One region of the Streptomyces sp. NPDC001851 genome, then DNA from elsewhere that is predicted to be linked to it. Evidence: riboswitches for the same ligand, from Rfam matches in the RefSeq annotation. Region 1 holds a riboswitch; each other region holds the start of a gene.
What was found. Region 1 has a riboswitch for cyclic di-AMP ahead of ABT171_RS22110 (transglycosylase SLT domain-containing protein). Riboswitches for the same ligand answer to the same signal wherever they lie in the genome.

Region 1 (3,240 bases):
GTCGCACAGGGACCGTACGGCCGGTCGCTGCCCCGCGGCGTGGCCCGCGCGGACGGCCGGGGTCAGCCGGCGCGGTGCACCACCGCGTCGCACAGCTCCATCAGCGCCGCCTTGGCGTCGCACTCCCGCAGCGGCGCCAGCGCGGCGCGGGCCTCCTCCGCGTACCGGACGGTGTCCCGGCGGGCCTGCTCCAGCGCGGGGTGGACGCGCAGCGCGGCCAGCGCCTCGGCGTGCCGGGCGTCGTCGGCGAGGTCGGAGTCCAGCAGCCGGCACAGCGCGATGTCCTCGGGCAGCCCCAGCCGGGCCGCCCGCTCGCGCAGCCGCAGCACCGGGAGCGTCGCAATGCCCTCGCGCAGGTCGGTGCCGGGGGTCTTGCCGGACTCGTGCGAGTCGGAGGCGATGTCCAGGACGTCGTCGGCGAGCTGGAAGGCGACGCCGAGCCGCTCGCCGTACTGGGTGAGCACGTCGACGACCGTCTCGTCGGCGCCGGACATCATCGCGCCGAACCGGCACGACACCGCCACCAGGGAGCCCGTCTTGCCGCCGAGCACGTCCAGGTAGTGCTCGACCGGGTCGCGGCCGTCGGAGGGGCCGGCGGTCTCCAGGATCTGGCCCGTGACCAGCCGCTCGAACGCGAGGGCCTGCACCCGCACGGCCTCGGGGCCGAGGTCGGCGAGGATCTGGGAGGCCCGGGCGAAGAGGAAGTCGCCGGTGAGGACCGCGACCGAGTTGCCCCAGCGCGTGTTGGCGCTGTCCACGCCACGCCGTACGGCCGCCTCGTCCATGACGTCGTCGTGGTACAGCGTGGCCAGGTGGGTCAGCTCCACGACCACGGCCGACGGCACGACACCCGGTGCGTAGGGGTCGCCGAACTGGGCCGCGAGCATCACGAGCAGCGGCCGGAACCGCTTCCCGCCGGCCCGCACGAGGTGCTGCGCGGCCTCCGTGATGAACGGGACCTCGCTCTTGGTGGCCTCAAGCAAGCCTTCCTCGACAGCCGTCAATCCGGCCTGGACATCGGCTTCCAGAGCCTGGTCCCGCACGCTCAGCCCGAACGGCCCGACGACGGTCACGAGGGGTCTCCTGTCTGCTGGTGTCTGCTGGCGATTACACGGTTTGTCGATAGGTCGCTGCCATCACTCAAGTCAGCGTATCCGGTCCTGTTTCGATCACCGATAGCGCCCACCAGTCCAGCCTGGGAGGTATCGGGTCACGAGGGGATGTTTTTGATCACAGGATATGAACGTATATTTATCGACTTATCAAGATTCTGTCCGCTTTGTCGCGAGCGGAGAGGCGAGGGAAGCGGCACCGGCCGACCCACCCGAATCCCCCATGTCCGACTTGAAGCACTTTGCTATTTCGTGAGTTGGGTCACGGGCGCCCGCCGGCCCCCCACCCCCGCGGACCCCCCCTTCCTCCTTGCCGCGCTGGCGAGTTGAGGCTTGGCAACCGCAAAGGATCAAGCACCCCATAGGGAATAGATCAAGGTCAAACGGGACGTTGTGTGAATCCGGTACTTGTTCCCGACATGTGCTCTCGCATACGTTCCGGGCCGTCGGGCGGACGCCGAATCCTGCCACCGCCCGCATACCCATCCACGGACACATTCGTATGGCAGGAGCGGGGGACCCAGGTAAGTCGCCGGACCGGACGACACACGTCGCGCCGGGACGGCTCGGGGTGAAGCCGTGCCTTCCCGGGCACGGCCGGGCACCTCCCCGCCCGAACCCGACAGCTCACCTCGCAGGCGTCGGAGAGGAACTTTCCCATGCCTGCTGCCGCTCAGCACCGCCGTACCCGGAACAACCGCCTCGTCCGCGCCCTCGCCGCCGTCGGCACCGGTGCCGCCGTCCTCGCCCTGCCGCTCATCGGGGCGACCAGCGCCTCCGCCGCGACCCCGGCCGCCACCACGGTCTCCACCACCCCCGCCGGTTACCCGAACACCCTCGACGGCTGGATCCGCGAGTCCCTCGCGATCATGGCCCAGAAGGGCATCCCGGGCAGCTACAACGGCATCTACCGCAATGTCATGCGGGAGTCCTCGGGCAACCCCAACGCCATCAACCTCTGGGACTCCAACGCCGCCGCGGGCATCCCGTCCAAGGGCCTGCTCCAGGTCATCGACCCGACGTTCAACGCGTACCACGTGGCCGGAACGTCCTTCAACATCTACGACCCGGTCGCGAACATCACCGCCGCCTGCAACTACGCGGCCAAGCGGTACGGGTCGATCGACAACGTCTTCGGCGCGTACTGACGGCTCCGCCGACCGGCACGACAGACCCGTACTGATGGGCCGGTCAGTCGGTCGGCGCCGACGCCGGCCAGTCGGCCGGAAACAGTCTTTCGAGGACGACGGCGATGCCGTCGTCCTCGTTCGACAGGGTGATCTCATCGGCCACCGCCTTGAGCTCGGGGTGCGCGTTGGCCATGGCGACCCCGTGTCCGGCCCACTCGAACATGGGGATGTCGTTGGGCATGTCGCCGAACGCCAGGGCGTCCTTCGCGGCGATCCCGAGCCGCTCGGCGGCCAGCGCGAGGCCGGTCGCCTTGGTCACCCCGGACGGCTGCAGCTCCACGGTTCCCGGCCCCGACATGGTGACCGTCGCCAGCGAACCCACCACCGCGCGCGCGACCGCCGCCAACTCGTCGTCCGACAGCTCGGCATGGCGCAACAGCACCTTGCTGATGGGCTCGCACCACAGGTCGTCGCGCCGGCCGACCCGTACCGCGGGCAGGGTCGGGTGCGGCATCAGATAGCCGGGCTCGATGAGCGTGAGCCCGTCGACGCCGTCCTGGTCGACGGCCGCGTAGACCTGCCCCACCTCGGCCTCGATCTTGCCGAGCGCGGTCTCGGCCAGTTCCCGGTCCAGCCGGACCGACCACAGCAGACGGCCGGACGCGGCGTCGTAGACCTGCGCACCCTGCCCGCACACCGCGAGCCCCGTGCAGCCGAGGTGTTCGAGCAGGGGCCGTACCCGCGGGGCCGGCCGGCCCGTCACCACCAGGTGCCGGACACCGGCCCGCGCCACCCGGGCGAGCGCGGCGAGCGACCGGTCGGAGACCGTGTCGTCGCCGCGCAGCAGCGTTCCGTCCAGGTCGGTGGCGATCAGAGCGTACGCGGGGGAGGCTGCCATGATCAGAGAATACGGATACCTCGCCCCGCCGACTCATCTTGTCGGCCTGCGTACTTGCGTACCGGACAGCCCCAAGTGGCGTCCGCCGGCTCCTCGATGG
Region 2 (3,240 bases), on a different contig from region 1:
CCGCCGAGCGCCGCGCGGCCCGGGTGGCCGGGGGCAGGCCGGAGTACCCGCTGAAGGTCACCGTCACCGCCACCGGCGACCTCGACCCCGACGCCCGCTTCTGGCACACCGGCGGCGACAAACTCGTCTACACGACCGACCAGGGCGCCGAACGCGCCGCCCGCCTCCTCGGCGGCACCGCCGGCGTCGTCCCGCTCGGCCCCGGCCTCGACTGGCACGCCCTGCTGGCCCATCTGCACGACGTGCGCGGCGTACGCCGCCTGATGGTGGAGGGCGGCGGCACGGTCCACACCCAGCTGCTGCAGCTGGGCCTCGCGGACGAACTCCAGCTGGTCCTCGCGCCGCTGTTCGTCGGCGACCCGGCCGCTCCCCGCCTGTTCGGCCCGGGCGCCTACCAGCCCGGCCGGCTGCGCCTCACCGAGACCCGCCGCATCGAGGACGTGGTCCTCATGCGCTACGAGCCCACGGCCCCCGGCACCGGCCCGGTCCCCGCCGCCGCCGACCGCCACTGGCTGCGCACCGCCTGCGACCTGGCCGCGCTGTGCCCGCCCTCGGAGACGGCGTTCAGCGTCGGCGCGGTCGTGGTCGCCGCCGACGGTACGGAGCTGGCGCGGGGCCATTCCCGGGAGGGTGCCGACCCCGTGGTCCACGCGGAGGAGGCGGCGCTGGCGAAGGTCGACCCGGCGGATCCGCGGCTGGCCGGCGCAACGGTCTACAGCAGCCTGGAACCCTGTGCCCGGCGGTCCTCCCGGCCGGCGCCCTGCGCCGAGCTCATTCTGCGGGCGGGGGTGCGCAGGGTGGTCACCGCGTGGCGGGAGCCGGACACGTTCGTTTCGTCGGCCGACGGTACGGGGGTCCTCGTCGAGGCGGGTGCACAGGTGGTCGTACTGCCGGAGCTGGCGGGACCCGCCCAGGCGCCGAACGCGCATCTGCTGGGGCGCTGAAAACACCCAGGGCCGGAATCCACTGGATTCCGGCCCTGGGCCTTCAGTAGCGGGGACAGGATTTGAACCTGCGACCTCTGGGTTATGAGCCCAGCGAGCTACCGAGCTGCTCCACCCCGCGTCGTTGTGACTCCAGAGTACCCCATGCGCGGGGTGGTGCGCACACCGCGTTTCCGGGTCCGTTGATCATCTGCACGGACGGTGACCGGATGGCAGCCCTCCGCATAACATCTGAGTCACCATCAAAAACGCCGAGACTCCTGAACACCGGTCAACTCGCCCGTTTCGCGGCGCTCCTGACCGGTAAGTCCACGGCCGAAATCGTTAATGATCAAGCCGGATGGCTTGGAAAGTGACCAGCAGGTCTATTAACGTTCGATAACGCAGCGCGGTCGTCCCAGCCGTCACAAGAGACGGCTCCGTGCGCACGCGCCGAATCCCGCGAGGGAACCGGGGAACCACCACTTTGGGGTGAATCGTGCGAATGCCGCAGCCGGTATACGCGCGTAGGAGACCTTCCTGCTCCGAACCCGTCAGCTAACCCGGTAGGCGGAGGAAGGAAAGGAGCACGCCCCCGTGGCGTCCAACCGGCCTGCCCCAGAAGCCCCGTTCACACCCGCGCCGACCGAGCCCGAGACCTTCGGCTACGGCGCCCACCGTGCCGAAGAGGGCCCCTGGGAGGAGTGGAACCCCACCGAGGACTCCGTCGCCCCGGTCCGCGGCCGGCACCGTGTCGCCAAGCAGCGCGGCGGCTTCGCGCGCAGCTCCACCGTCCTCGGCGTCGGCGTGCTGGCCGCGGTCGGCGCGGGCGGCATGGCCAGCGCCAACACCGGCAAGCCGCCGGTCTCCATATCCCTGCCGGACCTGGACTCCGTCGGCCACCTCTTCGGCGACGACTCCTCCGACGCGCCCCGGACGGACCCCTCCGCGCTCAGCAACGTCGGCGTGACCTCGGCCGACGGCAAGGACTCCGACGCGGGCGAGGCGCTGCGCAACCGGATCATGGCCCAGGCCGAGCAGCAGCAGAGCAAGGCCGACAGCAAGGCCACCGTCGCCGCGCTCGCCGCCGCCGAGAAGCAGACCGCCGACGCCGCGGCCAAGGCGGAGCAGGACGCCGCCGCCAAGGCCGCCGCGGCCAAGGAGAAGGCGGAGGCCGACGCCAAGAAGGCGGCCGAGGCCAAGCGCCTGGCCGAGCTGGCCAAGCAGTACCAGCTGCCCGTCGTCTCGTACACGATCACCGGCACCTTCGGCCAGCCCGGCGCCATGTGGTCCTCCGGCTACCACACCGGCCTCGACTTCGCCGCCCCCACCGGCACCCTCATCAAGGCCATCCACGGCGGCACGATCACCCAGGCCGGCTGGGCCGGCGCCTACGGCTACCGCACGGTCCTCACCCTGGACGACGGCACCGAGCTGTGGTTCTGCCACCAGTCCTCGATCAACGTCAGGGTCGGCCAGAAGGTCTCCACCGGCGAGGTCATCGGCCGCATCGGCGCCACCGGCAACGTCACCGGCCCGCACCTGCACCTGGAGGTCCACCCGGACGGCCAGGCCGCCGGCATCGACCCGGCGCCGTGGCTGCGGGACAAGGGCCTCAACCCCTGACCTCTCCTTTCGCGGGATCCTGGACACCGGCGGCGGAATGCGATCACCCACCGCCGGTGTTGACGTAGAGCATGACTTCTCTGCGCACACTCGGTTCCTCCGACCTTGAGGTCTTCCCGCTCTCCCTGGGCGGCAACGTCTTCGGCTGGACCGCCGACGAGAAGACCTCCTTCGCCGTCCTCGACGCCTACACGGCCGCCGGCGGCAACTTCATCGACACCGCCGACGTCTACTCCGCCTGGATCGAGGGCAACAAGGGCGGCGAGTCCGAGACGATCATCGGCAAGTGGACCAAGGCCCGCGGCAACCGCGCCGACGTCGTCATCGCCACCAAGGTCAGCCAGCACCCCGAGTACCAGGGACTGTCCGCGGCCACCATCAAGGCCGCCGCCGACGCCTCCCTGCGCCGCCTGGACACCGACTACATCGACCTCTACTACACCCACTACGACAAGCCCGAGGTGCCGGTCGAGGAGATCATCGGCGCGCTGGACGAACTGGTGAGGGCGGGCAAGGTCCGGCACATCGCCGCCTCCAACATCAGTCCCGAACGGCTGCAGGCCTCCCTGGACTTCTCCGACCGCGAGGGCCTGGCCCGCTATGTCGCCCTCCAGCCGCACTACAACCTCGTCTCCCGCGACACGTACGAGGGCCCGCTGCAGGACCTGGCAGCCAAGCAGGGGCTGTCCGC
Region 3 (3,240 bases), on a different contig from region 1:
AGCTCGCCACCATGGACTTCCACCCCCAGCCGCAGCCCGGCGACGCCCGGCCCTGGGCGTTCCCGGCGCCCGAGCGCACCGCGCTGGACAACGGCCTGACCGTGCTGCGCTGCCACCGCCCCGGCCAGCAGGTCGTCGCCGTCGAGGTACTGCTCGACGCGCCCCTGGACGCCGAGCCGGCCGGCCTCGACGGCGTCGCCACGATCATGGCGCGGGCGTTCTCCGAGGGCACCGACAAGCACTCCGCCGAGGAGTTCGCCGCCGAGCTGGAGCGCGCGGGCGCCACGCTCGACGCGCACGCCGACCACCCCGGCGTCCGGCTCAGCCTGGAGGTCCCGGCCTCCCGCCTGGCCAAGGGCCTCGGCCTGATCGCCGACGCCCTGCGCGCGCCCGCCTTCGCCGAGAGCGAGGTCGAGCGGCTGGTCCGCAACCGCCTGGACGAGATCCCGCACGAGCTGGCCAACCCCTCCCGCCGGGCCGCCAAGGAGCTCTTCAAGGAGCTGTTCCCGGTGACCTCGCGCATGTCGCGTCCGCGCCAGGGCACCGAGGAGACCGTCGAGAAGATCGACGCCGCCGCCGTCCGCGCCTTCTACGACCGGTACGTACGCCCCGCCACGGCCACGGCCGTCGTGGTCGGCGACCTCACCGGGGTCGACCTGGACGCGCTGCTCGGCGACACCCTGGGCGCCTGGACCGGCACCCCGGGCGAGCCGCGGCCCGTGCCGCCGGTGACCGCGGACGACACCGGCCGCGTGGTCATCGTGGACCGGCCCGGCGCCGTGCAGACACAGCTGCTCATCGGCCGCGTCGGTGCCGACCGGCACGACCGCGTGTGGCCCGCCCAGGTCCTCGGCACCTACTGCCTCGGCGGCACCCTCACCTCCCGCCTGGACCGCGTGCTGCGCGAGGAGAAGGGCTACACCTACGGGGTGCGGGCCTTCGGACAGGTCCTCCGGTCCGCACCGGACGGCACGGGCGCCTCGATGCTCGCCATCAGCGGCTCCGTGGACACCCCCAACACCGGTCCCGCGCTGGAGGACCTGTGGAAGGTGCTGCGGACCCTCGCGGCGGAGGGCCTGACCGACGCCGAGCGGGACGTGGCCGTGCAGAACCTCGTCGGGGTGGCGCCGCTGAAGTACGAGACCGCGGCGGCCGTGGCGAGCACACTGGCCGACCAGGTCGAGCAGCACCTGCCCGACGACTTCCAGGCGACGCTGTATCAGCAGCTGGCCGCGACGGGCACGGTGGAGGCCACGGCGGCCGTCGTGAACGCCTTCCCGGTGGACCGCCTGGTGACCGTCCTCGTCGGTGACGCCGCCCAGATCAAGGCGCCCGTCGAGGCGCTCGGCATCGGCGAAGTGACCGTGGTGGCGGCCGAGTAGCACGGCACGCACGCGTGGGGCCCTGACGGTCAACACACCGTCAGGGCCCCAGCTGTTCCACTCCCTTCTCCAGATGCCCGATTTGGGACGGAGGTTGCCTGTCTGCCCTGTGGGATGCGCTACAAAGAACCGGATTCGTTTGGGATTCGACAGCAGCCTTCCGTAGCGTCGTCCGGGCTGTTCGTCAGGCAGTGCGCCGCACCCGCGGCACCGGACAGCCATCGCCGAGTCCCCGTACGGCGCGAGCCAGGGGAGCCGGGGACCCACGCAGTCCCTGGGGTGAATCGGGCGCCCGCGCGAACCGCGAGGGGGTCCGTAGGAGACCTTCCTGCTCCGAACCCGTCAGCTAACCCGGTAGGCGAGAGGGAAGGAAAGGACCAGCCACTTCATGGCGTTCATGTGCGCCACCGGGAAGCACCGCAAGCCCGGCCGGGTCAAGCGCACCACCGCTCAGGCGGCCGGCATCGCGGCCCTCACCACCACCGGCGTCATCGGCACCCTCGCGGCGTCTCCGGCGACGGCCGCCGAGAACACCGCCGAGCAGACCGGCCTCACCCCGGTGATCAGCGTCGGCGACGACATCGCCGAGCAGATCGACGCGCAGGCCGCCGCCCAGCAGCAGGCCGCCAACCAGAAGGCGGCCGAGCAGGCCGCGGCCAAGAGGGCCCATGAGCTCCGCGAGGCCAGGGCGCGCGCCGCCAGGGCGGCCGAGCGCGAGCGCCTGAACGCCTTCGTGATCCCGATAGCGAACTCCTACGTCTCCACCGGCTACCAGGCCAGCAGCTCCCTGTGGTCCTCCGGCCACCACACGGGCATCGACTTCCACGCGGCCAGTGGCACGCCCGTCCACGCGGTCGGCATGGGCACCGTCGTCTCCACCGGCTGGGGCGGCGCGTACGGCAACGAGATCGTGATCCGGATGGCCGACGGCATGTACACCCAGTACGGCCACCTGTCGTCGATCGGCGTCACGGTGGGCCAGCAGGTCACCCCGGGCCAGCAGATCGGCCTGTCCGGCGCGACCGGCAACGTCACCGGTCCGCACCTCCACTTCGAGGCCCGTACGAGCCCCGACTACGGCTCGGACGTCGACCCCGTCGCCTACCTCCGCAAGCACGGCCTGGACGTCTGACGCTCCTGCCGCACCCTGGGAAGCCCCGGCCCGCACCGGCCGGGGCTTTCACCGTTTTCCGTGCGTCCACCGGACCCGCCGACCAAAAAACTTCCATGGATTCCGGCCTGCCGTCGGAATGTCCGACGCATTGGAATAGAGTCACGGAACACGCGTCCATCGTCGACGTTTCACGGGGATTAAGGCGGAGGTCGGTCATGCGTATTCCGGCGCACTCGGTGTGCACGGCGATCCGGGACGACATCGTCGCCGGTGTCCATGAGCGCGGCGGCCGCCTCACCGAGGAAGTCCTGGCCCGCCGCTACGGCGTCTCGCGCGTCCCCGTCCGCGAGGCTCTGCGCACTCTGGAGGCCGAGGGCTTCGTGGTGACCCGCCGGCACGCGGGCGCGTGCGTGGCCGAGCCGACCGAGCAGGAGGCCGCCGACCTGCTGGAGATGCGCCTGCTCCTGGAGCCGCTCGGGGCCGCCCGGGCCGCCCAGCGCCGCACGGAGGCCCACCTGAAGGTGCTGCGCGGCCTGGTCAGGCTCGGTCAGGAGCGGGCCAGGAGGGGCCACAGCGAGGATCTGCGCTCACTGGGCGGCTGGTTCCACGAGACGCTCGCGCAAGCCTGTGGCAGCCCCTCGCTGACCGCGATGCTCAGCCAGCTGCGGCACAAGATCGCCTGGATGTACGCGGTGGACGCGCCACCGAGCCCGGTGGAGGCCTGGGCGGAACACGGCGCCATCG

Region 2: linked by a shared signal. The riboswitch ahead of ABT171_RS31925 (M23 family metallopeptidase) and the one ahead of ABT171_RS22110 (transglycosylase SLT domain-containing protein) in region 1 are both predicted to bind cyclic di-AMP.
Region 3: linked by a shared signal. The riboswitch ahead of ABT171_RS19725 (M23 family metallopeptidase) and the one ahead of ABT171_RS22110 (transglycosylase SLT domain-containing protein) in region 1 are both predicted to bind cyclic di-AMP.

Annotation. Positions count from the first base shown of each region.
Region 1 covers NZ_JBEOYR010000014.1:157,500-160,739, reverse strand. Annotated here, with positions in the region: gene ABT171_RS22115 (polyprenyl synthetase family protein) at 63-1,073, opposite strand; cyclic di-AMP (ydaO/yuaA leader) riboswitch at 1,593-1,768, shown strand; gene ABT171_RS22110 (transglycosylase SLT domain-containing protein) at 1,772-2,260, shown strand; gene ABT171_RS22105 (HAD family hydrolase) at 2,304-3,140, opposite strand.
Region 2 covers NZ_JBEOYR010000026.1:100,438-103,677, forward strand. Annotated here, with positions in the region: gene ABT171_RS31915 (dihydrofolate reductase family protein) at 1-944, shown strand, start outside; tRNA gene ABT171_RS31920 (tRNA-Met) at 992-1,065, opposite strand; cyclic di-AMP (ydaO/yuaA leader) riboswitch at 1,365-1,511, shown strand; gene ABT171_RS31925 (M23 family metallopeptidase) at 1,521-2,549, shown strand; gene ABT171_RS31930 (aldo/keto reductase) at 2,621-3,240, shown strand, end outside.
Region 3 covers NZ_JBEOYR010000012.1:157,289-160,528, forward strand. Annotated here, with positions in the region: gene ABT171_RS19720 (M16 family metallopeptidase) at 1-1,382, shown strand, start outside; cyclic di-AMP (ydaO/yuaA leader) riboswitch at 1,595-1,758, shown strand; gene ABT171_RS19725 (M23 family metallopeptidase) at 1,771-2,514, shown strand; gene ABT171_RS19730 (GntR family transcriptional regulator) at 2,712-3,240, shown strand, end outside.